DNA from 3 places in the Paenibacillus sp. IHBB 3054 genome. Region 3 is predicted to be linked to each of the others. Evidence: predicted binding sites of a transcription regulator. Region 3 holds the regulator's gene; each other region holds the start of a gene.
The links. Region 3 encodes NrdR, which represses ribonucleotide reductase genes. Its sites were predicted from a motif close to AACACNATATATNGTGTT; they were not measured.
Positions count from the first base shown of each region.

Region 1: the regulator NrdR is predicted to act here: its motif matches at 2,594-2,611, upstream of ACQ76X_RS10755 (adenosylcobalamin-dependent ribonucleoside-diphosphate reductase).
Region 2: the regulator NrdR is predicted to act here: its motif matches at 2,453-2,470, upstream of nrdI (class Ib ribonucleoside-diphosphate reductase assembly flavoprotein NrdI).

Region 1 covers NZ_JBOFBG010000007.1:71,437-75,723, reverse strand. Annotated here, with positions in the region: gene ACQ76X_RS10755 (adenosylcobalamin-dependent ribonucleoside-diphosphate reductase) at 1-2,467, opposite strand, end outside; gene ACQ76X_RS10750 (DEAD/DEAH box helicase) at 2,881-4,287, shown strand, end outside.
Region 2 covers NZ_JBOFBG010000024.1:65,520-69,806, forward strand. Annotated here, with positions in the region: gene ACQ76X_RS22960 (LysR family transcriptional regulator) at 42-929, shown strand; gene ACQ76X_RS22965 (MFS transporter) at 948-2,120, opposite strand; gene nrdI (class Ib ribonucleoside-diphosphate reductase assembly flavoprotein NrdI) at 2,557-2,916, shown strand; gene nrdE (class 1b ribonucleoside-diphosphate reductase subunit alpha) at 2,903-4,287, shown strand, end outside.
Region 3 covers NZ_JBOFBG010000023.1:49,645-53,931, reverse strand. Annotated here, with positions in the region: gene ACQ76X_RS22450 (oxidoreductase) at 176-1,012, opposite strand; gene ACQ76X_RS22445 (MerR family transcriptional regulator) at 1,103-1,495, shown strand; tRNA gene ACQ76X_RS22440 (tRNA-Lys) at 1,692-1,764, opposite strand; tRNA gene ACQ76X_RS22435 (tRNA-Ala) at 1,775-1,850, opposite strand; gene nrdR (transcriptional regulator NrdR) at 2,021-2,497, opposite strand; gene ACQ76X_RS22425 (alpha/beta-type small acid-soluble spore protein) at 2,664-2,882, shown strand; gene ACQ76X_RS22420 (lytic transglycosylase domain-containing protein) at 2,972-3,535, opposite strand; gene coaE (dephospho-CoA kinase) at 3,535-4,128, opposite strand; gene ACQ76X_RS22410 (manganese efflux pump) at 4,138-4,287, opposite strand, start outside.

The DNA of each region.
Region 1 (4,287 bases), on a different contig from region 3:
GAGCGGGCACATGGTCGTCATGTGCGTTGTTCAGCACATGCGTTTCCAGTGCCTTCGCTACCGCGTCGGCGATGGACTCGACGCGGTTCGCGCCGAAGCCGATGGCGCCGGAGCCGCCGATGCCCTTGAGATGCTTAATCAGCAGCTCTACCTTCTCGCCGTGGTCGCCGTAACGGAGGAACAGCGAGCAGACACGGCCCAACGCTTCCGCCATGGCGAAGACGTCGGAGCCTGCTTTGCCGACATTCAGGAAGATTTCTGCCGGAATGCCATCCAGGTCGTTGATAGTGATATACGCCATGCCGAATGGCGTGTTGATCTTATAGGTTGCGCCGCGCAGCACCTGCGGGCGTTTCTTGTACTGCTTGTCGACAACATTGGCATTGGCCTGTGGCGCAGGGCTTGCTGCCACAACCGCGCTGGCCGGTGCAGCTTCTACTGCCTCCGGTGCAGCCGTTTCCGCTGCCGGAGCCTCTTTCTTGTCTTCCTTCTTCGTGGTTTCCAGCACTTGCACATCGCGGCTGCCGTCGCGGTAGATAGTTACACCTTTGCAGCCCAGATCGAAGGCCATTTCGTACAGCTCGGCAGTTTCTTCAACGGTGAAGTCTGACGGGCAGTTGGCGGTCTTGGAGATCGAGCTGTCCACCCAGCGCTGAATGGCAGCCTGAGCACGGATGTGATCTTTAGCCGACAAATCCATCGAAGTTACGAAATAATCAGGCAGCTCTTCACCCGGATGGGCTTCCAGCCATTCCTGTGCAATCGGCACGAACTGCTCGTCGTAGCCGAGACGGCTTTGACGGAAATATTTGAAGGCAAAATAAGGCTCAATACCAGTCGAAGTTCCTACCATTGTACCGGTGCTGCCTGTAGGCGCCTGGGTAATAACGGTAACGTTGCGCATGCCGTGCTTGCGGATGGATTCACCCACCTCCGGATAAACTTCGGTGATGTTTTTCATAAATCCGCTCTGCAGATATTTGTCGGTATCGAACGCCTGGAACGAACCCTTCTCGCCGGCAATTTCCGCTGAGGCCAGGTACGCTTCGCGGGCCATAAAGCCGTATAGCTTGTCCAGAAACTCCAGCGATTCCGGACTGCCGTAGCGGATGTTCAGTTTGATCATCAGCTCAGCCAGACCCATAGTTCCGAGGCCTACGCGGCGTTCCAACTTCTGGTTGGCTTCATTTTCCGGGAAATGATACGGCGTCTTGTCAATGACATTGTCCAGGAAACGAACAGAATAACGGGTAGTCGTCGCCAGATCGGCCCAGTCCACATCATGATTCTCCGCATCGTAGAACTTCGAAAGGTTGACGGCGGACAGGTTGCAGACGCCCCAGCCCGGAAGTCCTTGCTCACCGCACGGATTGGTGCAGATAATCGGATTAAAATACCAGCTGTTGGACATTTGGTTGTAGTATTCCATGAATACGACGCCCGGCTCTGCCGATTTCCAGGCTGATTCAATAATCGTATGCCACACATCGCGTGCTTTAACTGTACGGTAAGGAATGACCCGGCGGCCGTCCGCTTTCCATTTATCAAGGTCTCCGTCCCAAATCGTATCATAATCAGGGTCAGTCGTATCCGGGAATACGAGCTCCCAGTCGAGATCCTCTTTAACAGCTTTCATAAAAGCGTTGCTGACGCATACTGAAAGGTTGGCATTGGTCACTTGACCCATAGTTTGCTTTACAGTAATGAAATCAACCACATCCGGGTGCCAGTCATTGATCATCAGCATCAGCGCACCACGGCGGCTGCCGCCCTGCTCAATCAGTCCGGTCGTATAGCTGAACAGCCCGCCCCAGGAGACAGAACCGCTGGATGATCCGTTCACACCTCTAACGATGGCACGGCGGGGACGCAGCGAAGAAAGGTTAATCCCCACGCCGCCGCCACGGGCCATAATCTCGGTCATTTCCGACAGTGTCTGCATAATTCCGCCACGGCTGTCTTTAGGCGAAGGTACTACATAACAGTTGAACAGCGTCAGCTCTTCACTGGCACCGGCACCTGCGGCGATCCGGCCGCCCGGTACAAGCTTCCAGTCATCGAGAATGGAGCGGAACTTGCCTGTCCATTCTTCCTGAAGCTCAGGCGTTTTCTCTACCGAAGCCATGGCGGCTGCGAGCCGGTCCCACATTTCCTCCGGAGTTTTCTCTATATTAAGCGTAAGCTTTTCTACATCCGATTTCACCAGTTCACCACTGCGTGTCTTCACGGTAACAATCCGTCCGCTGCGCTCCACAATTTCGCCAACTTCCTTGGTAGGGAATTTGGGATCGTCTTTGGTCAGGACGAGAACAACATCGCCTACTTTGGCATTATTGCTGTCCGCATCCTTCCACGCATACCGGTCCAAAAATATTTTCTCGCTAAGGCCCTCAAGGCGCTGCTTGCGTTTCACTGTACTCAATAGAAAAACCTCCCGGATGTATGATATGTAAATCTTCCGTTCCATGATGTGGGCTTACGTTTTGTGACCCACAACAAAAACTTCCAGCTGCCCTGCTTGTGCAAAGGAAGTTCCTCTTGTCAATAACAAATAACCGTCAAATGCTCTGATAAATCAATATTTCAAGCATTTGTAACAATATATTGTGTGCGTCAGCTTTTAAACTATACCACATATTGTATCGGAGGTCTTTTTCGATATAAGAAGCCCCGTGGCGAAAAATCGGCATTCATGACGCCTTTTCTCACTCTTGCTCGTTTTTTTATAAAATCAGAAACTAAAAGTTTCATCTGCGGGTGAGTGAATCTTTAATATGCACAACTCTTTCGCAATCCATATCAGGTTATGAATTCTCTCTTTTACGCGCATACTACTTCTACGCTAGTTCGATATGATACAGCGCCGGAGGAGGCTGCAACATGACGCAATTATCCCGCAATTCCCTGACGCAAGAGGTCAATACACCCGTACCGCTGCTGCCTGTTCCCCTATCCTTTGAGCGAAACTGGCTGCATGATCTGGAGTCGAGACTGGAGAAAGGCGGGCCTTGGGGAGACCTGAGGTTATCCCGGCTTGCTGTGCAGGGTGAAGAATCGGGCCTTGTCACCAGCTTCGACGAGCTGCAATGCCTGAAGCATTTGTCAGGACTGTCTCCGCTTCCCCACCAGCTTGATACCGCTCATAAGGTACTCTTTGAAATGTCGGGCCGGGCGATTCTCGCCGACGAAGTCGGACTCGGCAAAACGATCGAAGCCGGTCTCGTGCTTAAGGAATATTTGGTACGCGGACTGGTAAGCAAAGTACTGATTCTGGTTCCCGCCTCGCTCGTCCTGCAGTGGGTACGCGAGCTGAACGCCAAATTCGGCATTACTGCCGTAGCACAGAAGAAGTCCTATTCCTGGGGAAATGACATTGTGGTCGCCTCCATGGACACCGCCAAACGTGATCCGCATAAAGAACTGCTACTCGGCAGCGAATACGACATGCTGATTATCGACGAGGCCCATAAGCTGAAGAACAAGAAGTCCACCAACTACCAGTTCGTTCAGCAGCTGCGCAAAAAGTACTGCCTGCTGCTCACCGCCACTCCTGTACAGAATGACCTCGGCGAGCTGTTCAACCTGATCACCCTGCTGAAGCCGGGGCAGCTTGGCAATCAGGGGGATTTTGCCGCTAATTTCGTCGTGGACAAACGCCAGCCGAAGAATGAAGTCCAGCTGAGGGGCGAGCTGTCCAAAGTCATGATCCGCAACCGCCGCGGCGAGGGCCCGGTGAACTTCACCAAGCGCAAGGTCCGCAATATTCCGCTCACGCTCTCACCGGAAGAGAAGGTATTATATGACGGCGTTACCGCCTTTGTCAAAGACCAATATCAGGAAGCAGGCGGCAATCTCAGCAGTATGCTCTCTCTGGTTACGCTTCAGCGTGAGGTATGCAGCAGCCGTGATGCTGTATTCATCACCCTGGTGAACCTGATCAAAAAGCTGCCAGCCGATTCTCCGAAGCGGGAGCGGATGATGGAGCTGCTGCAGAGCATCCGCACCGTCAAGACGAATACCAAAGCGGAGAAAACGATGGAGCTAATCCGTGAAATGAATGAAAAGGTTATCGTCTTCACTGAATACCGCGCCACACAGGAATATCTGCTGCAGTACTTCCGTGAACATGGGCTGCAGTGTGTGTCATACTCCGGCGGGATGAACCGCGGCAAGAAGGACTGGATGATGGATCTTTTCCGTGGACGGGCCCAGGTGATGATTGCTACGGAAGCCGGCGGCGAGGGCATCAATCTGCAGTTCTGCCACCATATGATCAATTTCGATCTG
Region 2 (4,287 bases), on a different contig from region 3:
ACCATACAAGTAATTAATATATTTCACAGGAGCTATAGACCATGTCTATGAACAATTTCGAGCTATACAAGGTTTTTTACTGGGCAGCCAAGACAGGAAGCCTGACCCAAGCCGCCAAATCCCTGTACATTACACAGCCAAGCGTCAGTCATGCGATTAAGCAACTGGAAGACAGCTTCGGCCTTACCCTCTTCACCCGGAATTCCAAGGGCGTCATGCTGACACCTGAGGGAGCCACTTTGTACTCCTATATTGAACAATCCCATATCCTTATCACCCAAGCCGAGAAGAAAATGGCCGAGCTCAAAAACCTTGACAACGGCGAACTGCGGATTGGCGGCAGTGATTCACTGTTCAAGCATTATCTGCTGCCTTTTATCGAAATCTTTCACCAGCGCTACCCTGGCATCCGGCTTCATCTGATCCACGGAACGACGCCGGAGGTCATTTCATATTTAAAAGAAGGCCTCGTCGATCTGGGCGTAGTGCGCATGCCGATCACCGATCCCCAGCTTGAGGTGCGGCAGGGACTTCAGCTGCAGGACTGCTTCATCGCAGGCAGCCACTATGCCGAGCTGAACCAGAAGGTGCTCTCTATTGAGGAGCTGCTTCAGTATCCCATTATCCTCTTCTCCCGCAGCAGCCGCGCACGTATGGCGATTACGGACTTGTTCCAAGGCTACGGATATGAGCTGAAGCCTGAATTCGAGGTTGGCAGCGTTGGCCTGCTGATCGAGTTTGCCCGCAAAGGACTCGGCATCTCGTTCGTGACCCGGGAATTCGTGTCCAAGGAGCTGGAGGAAGGTTCTCTCTTCGAGATTCAACTGGATGTTCAGCTTCCCCCTGCCCGGGTGGGCATGATGACTATGCGCAACATGCCGCTGACGACCGCGGCCAGTAAGTTCATTGAGATTACTAAGGGAGACTGAAATATAAATGCTCTTGTCCTATCGAATCTTACGCTTGTAAACTATGTTAACCATTTCAGAAGACACCAGCATGATGCTAAAAAGAATGAGCAGTATTACAGGAACCATAATCATTCCCAATTGACTTGCAAATATCCCCATCAATGATGGTATTAGCGTTGAACCCGTATAAGCACTTGCCATTGCAAGACCAATGACACTTGGGGAAGCTATTTTGCCAAAACGTTCCGGTGTTGAATGAACAATGCTTGGATAGATTGGTGCTCCGCCCAACCCCACAATAAATAGAGCACCTGCAGAAATCCAATAATGGACTGGCATAACAAGAATCAAAAGTCCAAAACAGCCCACGATCCCACCATATCTTATCAGGTTTTTACTGGATACGTTGGTCGACAGAAATCCTGATATGATTCGTCCAATGATGATTCCAATATAGAATAAGGAAGATAAAGCTGCTGCTGTGCCAGGAGAAACCTCTTTATTCCCTATAAAAAAAGATGCCATCCATAGGCCTGCAGCAGTTTCCGATCCATTGTAACAGAGCATGGTAACCATGGACATTTTCACCCCTGGGATACGTAAAGCCTCCCTGTTGCTGACAAGTTTCTTTTCGTCGCCTCCCTTTTCTATTCTCTCCTTCTCAAAGATTTTCCATAAAGACAAGGAAGCCAATAATATCACTGCTATAGTAAGCAGAAGTAAGCCTACTGTAACGTATCCTGCACGCCAGTTGTTATCACGGTTCAGCCAAAACGACATTATAATTGGACCCGTAAATGCTCCAATTCCCCAAAAACAATGCAACCAGTTCATATGCTTGGCTTTGAAATGCAGTGCTACATAGTTGCTCAATGCGGCGTCCACGGAACCTGCTCCTAAGCCCAAAGGAATAGCAAGTAGAATTAGAAATATGAAATCTGATGAAATAGAGAATCCAAGCAAAGCAATAGTCGTAGAGAGTATACTGAACAAGGTTACCTTCCCCGTACCGTATCTGTGCAACAATCTGCTGGCAAATAAACTCGATATTACCGTACAGAATGAGACTATTAACGATATATAACCTGCCATTTCCGTTGTGGCACCAATATCGTGTTGCATAATGGGCCAAGCGCTGCCTAGTAAAGCATCTGGCAATCCCAGACCCATAAATGCGAGATAAATAATCATTAGTAATAACGTAACCATCTTAGGGTTCTCCTCTGTTTGGGTATTTGTCATCTGATCCAACTTCGAATCGAAACACAAATATAATAATATTGATATTCTTTCATCAGATCTTGCTATATTTTGATTGATTATAGCAATATTCAGTCAACGAACCGTATAAAGACAGAAATAAGGTAATGGGAAGCCCCCTTACAAATGTGTCAGTTTCTTCAGAAACGGAAAAGTGCTTGCACCGCCTGAAGTTATGGGATTCCGATACTCTAGCAAAGCGCTTACTAGACGGATTTATAACGAATAAGGTGGTTTGTCAATATTGACTTTCCAACATATAGTGATTAAAATAAACAACGCACACTAAATATAGTGTTAATATGATTTTTCAGTATTTAAAACTAAGTAATTCAATCTTTACAATTTTAAGAGTAGTTTCAATATTTACAGGGGGACTGACACCATGCTAGTCGCGTACGATTCAAAAACAGGAAACGTCAAACGCTTCATCGGCAAGCTGAAGCTGCCGGCTGTGCAGATTGAGGAGCATATGACGATTGACGAACCCTATGTGCTAATTACATATACCACCGGCTTTGGACAGATTCCAGAGAAGGTGTCTGCTTTCTTGGGGAATAATTATGCCAATCTGAAAGGCATCGCTGCCAGCGGCAACAAGAACTGGGGCAAGCTGTTCGCGCACAGCGCGGACTTGATTGCAAACCAGTATAACGTGCCAGTTATCGGTAAATTTGAGTTATCGGGTACATTTGGCGATGTGGAACGAATTAAACAGGAGGTGAGCCGGGTTGCGGCATATTGAACTGAACAACATGTTAATGAAGCGGGACGAGAGCGGCTTCTTTCAACTGGACAAAGACCTTGAGGCAGTAGCCGAATTTATGCGGGATGTAGAGCGGCGGAGCCTGGTTTTTGCAAATACAAAAGCTAAGGTCGATTACATGATTGAACAGGATTTCTACGAGAACTTTTACGGGCAGTACAGCGTAGAGGAAATTGAGCAAGTCTACCAGATTGCCCATAGCTACAACTTCAGCTTCCCATCCTATATGGCAGCTTCGAAATTCTACATGGACTACGCTGTAAAAAGCAATGACCGCAAGCAATATCTGGAGCACTACCCGGACCGTGTGGCGGCAGTCGCCCTCCACCTTGGACGCGGCAACGCCGATACTGCCGGAGTGCTTGCCCGTTCGATGATGGAGCAGCGTCTGCAGCCTGCGACTCCTACCTTCCTTAATGCCGGCAAGAGCCGGCGCGGTGAGCTCGTCTCCTGTTTCCTTATCGAAATGGATGACTCGCTCAATTCCATCAACTACGTGCTCAATACCTGCATGCAGCTGTCGAAGATCGGAGGCGGTGTGGCTGTTAACCTGTCCAAGCTGCGCTCGCGCGGGGAGACGATCAAGGGTGTCGAGGATGCAGCCAAAGGCATCATGCCTGTGCTCAAGCTCATGGAGGACGGCTTCTCCTATGCTGATCAGATGGGTCAACGCAAAGGCTCCGGAGCAGCCTACTACAACATTTTTGGCTGGGATGTTCTGGAATTCCTCGACAGCAAGAAGATTAACGCCGACGAGAAAACAAGGCTCAAAACCCTGTCCATTGGGCTGATCATTCCGAACCGCTTCTATAAGCTGGCGAAGGACAATGAACCGCTGCATGTATTTGCCCCATACACTGTGTACAAGGCCTATGGCACGCATCTCGACGATATGGATCTGGATGACATGTACGATAAGCTGCTGGCCGATCCGCGTGTCAAGAAGAAGAAGGCCATGGGCGCACGGGATATGCTGACCAAAATTGCCATGATCCAGTTGGAATCCGGCTACCCTTATATCATGAACAAGAGCAACGCCAATGCGGCCCATGCCCTGAAAAATGTCGGACAGATCAAAATGTCCAACCTTTGTACCGAAATCTTCCAGCTCCAGGAGACTACTGAGATTGCTGACTACGGGCAGGAGGATACCATCCGCCGTGATGTAAGCTGTAATCTGGCTTCCCTGAATATTGTCAACGTGATGGAGCACGGCAAGATCCGCGAATCCGTGCATGAAGGCATGATCGCCCTGACTGCCGTCAGCGATATGACCAGTATCTCCAATGCACCTGGCGTAGCTAAAGCGAACAAAGAGATGCACTCTGTCGGTCTAGGCGTCATGAATCT
Region 3 (4,287 bases):
GAAATGGGGAAAAACGAAGGCGCTACAATTGCGTTTGACAGTCTCGTTCATGTCAGCGATTGGAACACCGGTCCCGTTCACGGAGTGTCCACACCAAGCGCTCACGTCTACCTGTTCAAAAAACGAGGGCATTCCAACCAGCCATTCATGGCTTTAGGAACTCCCCCCATTACTTTTAATAATCGGTGCTAATTGTTATATCATGGTAGGTCGAAAATAATTTTTGCATACCCGTTAACTTTTCCATTGCCCGCTGATAGGCATCACTCCCTAAAAGAATTCGCAAAGGAACATCACCACGATTCACCAGATCATATATTACCTTGGCAGCTTTGTTAGGGTCTCCCGGCTGATGTCCAGATAATTCTCTAAGGTTTTTGATATTTTCACCTGCCGTTGCTTGATATGCTTCTATAATATTTACATTTTCAGTTGCAGATCTGCTTGCAAAATCCGTGTTAAAATCCCCTGGTTCTACCAAGGAAATATTAATTCCTAGAGGCTTAACTTCTTGACTTAAACTTTCGGAAAAGCCTTCTAAAGCGAACTTAGTGGCATGATAGTATCCGAAACCTGCAAATGCACGTAAACCGCCTAGAGAAGATATATTTAAAATAGTTCCGCTCTTTTGCTCTCTCATAATTGGTAGCACATGATCTATCATGTGCTTGACTCCCCAGAAATTCACAGCAAACATATTTTCAATTTGCTGATCATCAGCATTTTCAACAGGTGAGAAGTAGGCAAAACCTGCGTTATTAACAAGAACATCAATTCCGCCAAACTTTTGTTTGGTTGCTTCAACAACACTTTTAATGTGCTGACTGTTTGTGACGTCTAACGGTAAAACCAAAAGATTGTCATTCTCCTGAGCGCCAGGCAGGTAATGTTCTATGTCTAGCGGATTACGCGATGTTGCTACTACTTTGCACTTTTTAGCTATTAGCTCTAAAACTATGGCTTTCCCTAGTCCAGTCGAAGCTCCCGTAACAAACCATACCTTATTTTCCACCAATCATTTTCCTTTCTCTATCAAGCATTTATAAGTTATGATAAATATACAACCTGAGAGTTACTCTCAGTCAAGAGAAAGGAGCATATCATGTACACCATTAATGAGGTAGCAAATTTTACAGGGTTATCTCCCCATACTGTAAGGTTCTATGCTAAAAAAGAGCTATTTCCAAATATCACAAGAAATCATCAGAATGTACGTCTTTTTTCCTCAAAGGACGTGGAATATGTTGAAATCGTCAAAGCACTGCGCATGACTGGTATGTCAATTGAGAATATCAAACGATACATCGATTTATGCGAACAGGGATCAGATACCGTGGAAGAACGCTATAACATCATAAGAGATCAACAATTATTGGCAGAAGATTACCTTCAAGAAGTCACACAACAAATTATGTTGCTACGAAAAAAAGTTAATTATTATCAACAAGCTATTAATGAGGGTGAAGAAAATATAATTTGGAATCCTCACATATGAAAGTTGAAAGACACAAGTGGTATGAAAAATGGATTGTCCCAACTGTTCATTAAACAAACGTTTTGTGAAATAATGAACGTTCTATTCTAAGAAGAAATGGACCAGTAGTTTTAAACAGATCTGTGTTCCCCACTTCTGCTTCATCCTCCCGCTTCCGGAAACAGCAAAAAAACGGCATTTCTGCCGTTCTTTAGGATGGACTCTCAGGGGCTCGAACCCTGGACAAATAGATTAAGAGTCTACTGCTCTACCAACTGAGCTAAGAGTCCATATGAAATTTGGTGGAGCCAAGGGGGATCGAACCCCTGACCTCATCGCTGCCAGCGATGCGCTCTCCCAGCTGAGCTATGGCCCCATGTGGCTGATTTAGAACTACAACTATGTATTCTAAAATCCGGACTGAGCTGTTAGCTCCCATCGCTTCGTCATGTTTAAGTTCCGTAGGCGACTTCTATATAATATAAAAAATCGCCTTCGGTGTCAACACTTTTTCAAAAAAAGTTTTTCGGGGTGCGCAAATTGCTTCTACAACCCCTCAAACTCCTCGGTGTTTTTAGAGAGCAGTCCCTTCAGTTCCTTCATAAACATGTTGATATCCTTGAACTGGCGGTACACGGAGGCGAAGCGGACGTAAGCGACCTCATCGACAGGGTAAAGCTGCTCCATGACCAGCTCGCCGATCTGACGGCTCTCCACTTCGGCTAAGGCGATGCCGCGCAGCGACTTCTCCACCTCGGAGACAATAGACTCCAGGCGCTCTACGGAGACGGGACGTTTCTCGCAGGCACGGATAAGACCGCGCAGGATTTTGTCGCGGCTGAATTCTTCGCGGCTGCCGTCTTTTTTGATCACGATCAGCGGAGTTTCTTCAATCATCTCAAAGGTGGTAAACCGCTTGCTGCAGCGCTCACATTCCCGCCTGCGCCGGATGGACTTATTCTCGTTGGCCGGACGCGAGTCAAGCACTTTCGTATTCGTGTGATCGCAGTAAGGGCATTTCATAAGCCTTAAGTCACTTCCTTTTGCATTAATGGTCGCTTTCCGGTCCGGCAATACGCCGGCTACCAGTAAGCTGATTTTATTTCCAGAAAACACCGTTTATTTGATGTTATGAATATGCCATGTCCGGCACATAATACAGTTACCAACCGATAGGAGGTGAACAGCAATGAGCCAAAACAACAGCTCCAATAACCTGGTAGCTCCAAATTCACGCGGTGCCTTGGAACAACTGAAATATGAAGTTGCCCAAGAACTAGGTATCACGCTCTCCCCAGATGGATACCAAGGCAATAAAACTTCTTACGAAAACGGTTCGATCGGTGGTTACATCACTAAACGTCTTGTAACCCTGGCTGAGCAATCACTGGCAGGTCAATACAAATAACCTGTCCCCATAAGCTTGCCTAAAGAAGTATTAAACGGCCCACAAGGCTGTTTAATGCTTCTTTTTTCGTACAAATACAGTATTCTCCCTTAGAACTCGCTGTAAATCTCCGTGTACTGGTCGTAGTAATAAATGACTCGCTGCACATAATGCCGGGTCTCGCCAAACGGGATATCCTTCACGGAAGCCGCTGTACCGTCCCAATTGCCCTTTTCCAGCCAGCTCTTCACTTTCCCGGGGCCTGCGTTATAGGCTGCGATCACAGCGGTACGGTTGCCATCAAACTGGCGGGAAAGCGATGACAAATACCAGGTTCCAAGCTCAATGTTGGCCGATGGCTCCCTCTTCAATTGTTGCAGCGAGACATCCGGAAGCTTGGCCTTTTCAAGCGCCCACTTCGCCGTATCCGGCATCAGCTGCATGAGTCCCAGTGCGCCTTTTTTGGACTCCCGGCCGGTCTTATAGTTCGTTTCCACCCGGATGATGGCCGCCACAAGGAACGGGTCCATATCGTAGGTGATGCTGTGCTCACGAATTTCTGCTTTATAATAAATCGGATAAAACCAGGACATCCAGTTGGTACTCAAGAACAGGATTGCAGTGAATCCAACGAATAACAGGAGCAGCACTCTTTTTTTACGCAGCCACTTCATCATAGGCCCAGCCTGTCCCACAATACGGCAACCTGCTGCTCAGTTTGGGCAAGAGTACCGCTGTTGTCGATGATATAGTCCGCTCTGCTGCGCTTCAGTTCAATATCCAGCTGGGCATCCAGTCTTCCTTGGGCCTGCTCCATAGACAGCTTGTTGCGCTCCATCAGCCGGTCCAACTGGACCTCCCGGGGAACATAGACGACCACAATTTGCCCAAAAAGATTGTCCAGCTCCGATTCATACAGCAGAGGGATATCTACAATAGTCAACCGCTGCGGGTCTTCTTGTTCCATTGTGTTCATACGGTTTTTGATTTCCTGGCGAATCGCCGGATGCGTCAACTGATTCAGCACCTGCCGGGCTTCCGGATCATGAAAAACGATCTCCCCAAGCTTGGTTCGGTTCAGTGTTCCATCCGGCAGCAAGATTCCTTCTCCAAAATGCAGCACAGCTGCAGCCAGCACCGGATGTCCCGGGAGCATGACTTCTCTGGCGATGGCATCAGCGTCCACGAGTCTTGCTCCCTTTTCCACAAACAGTGCGGACACGGTGCTTTTTCCGGAAGCAATGCCTCCGGTTAAGCCCATAATCATGTACTCACCTCATAATAGCTTCATTATTCCCATTGCAATTAACATTAACGCAGGCAGTACAGCAGCATGCTTCATCCAGTAACGTCCAGACAGCTTAAGACCTGTTCTCATGCCCAGCAGCAGAAAGGTTCCGCTGAACAAGGCGATCATAAGCGAGGT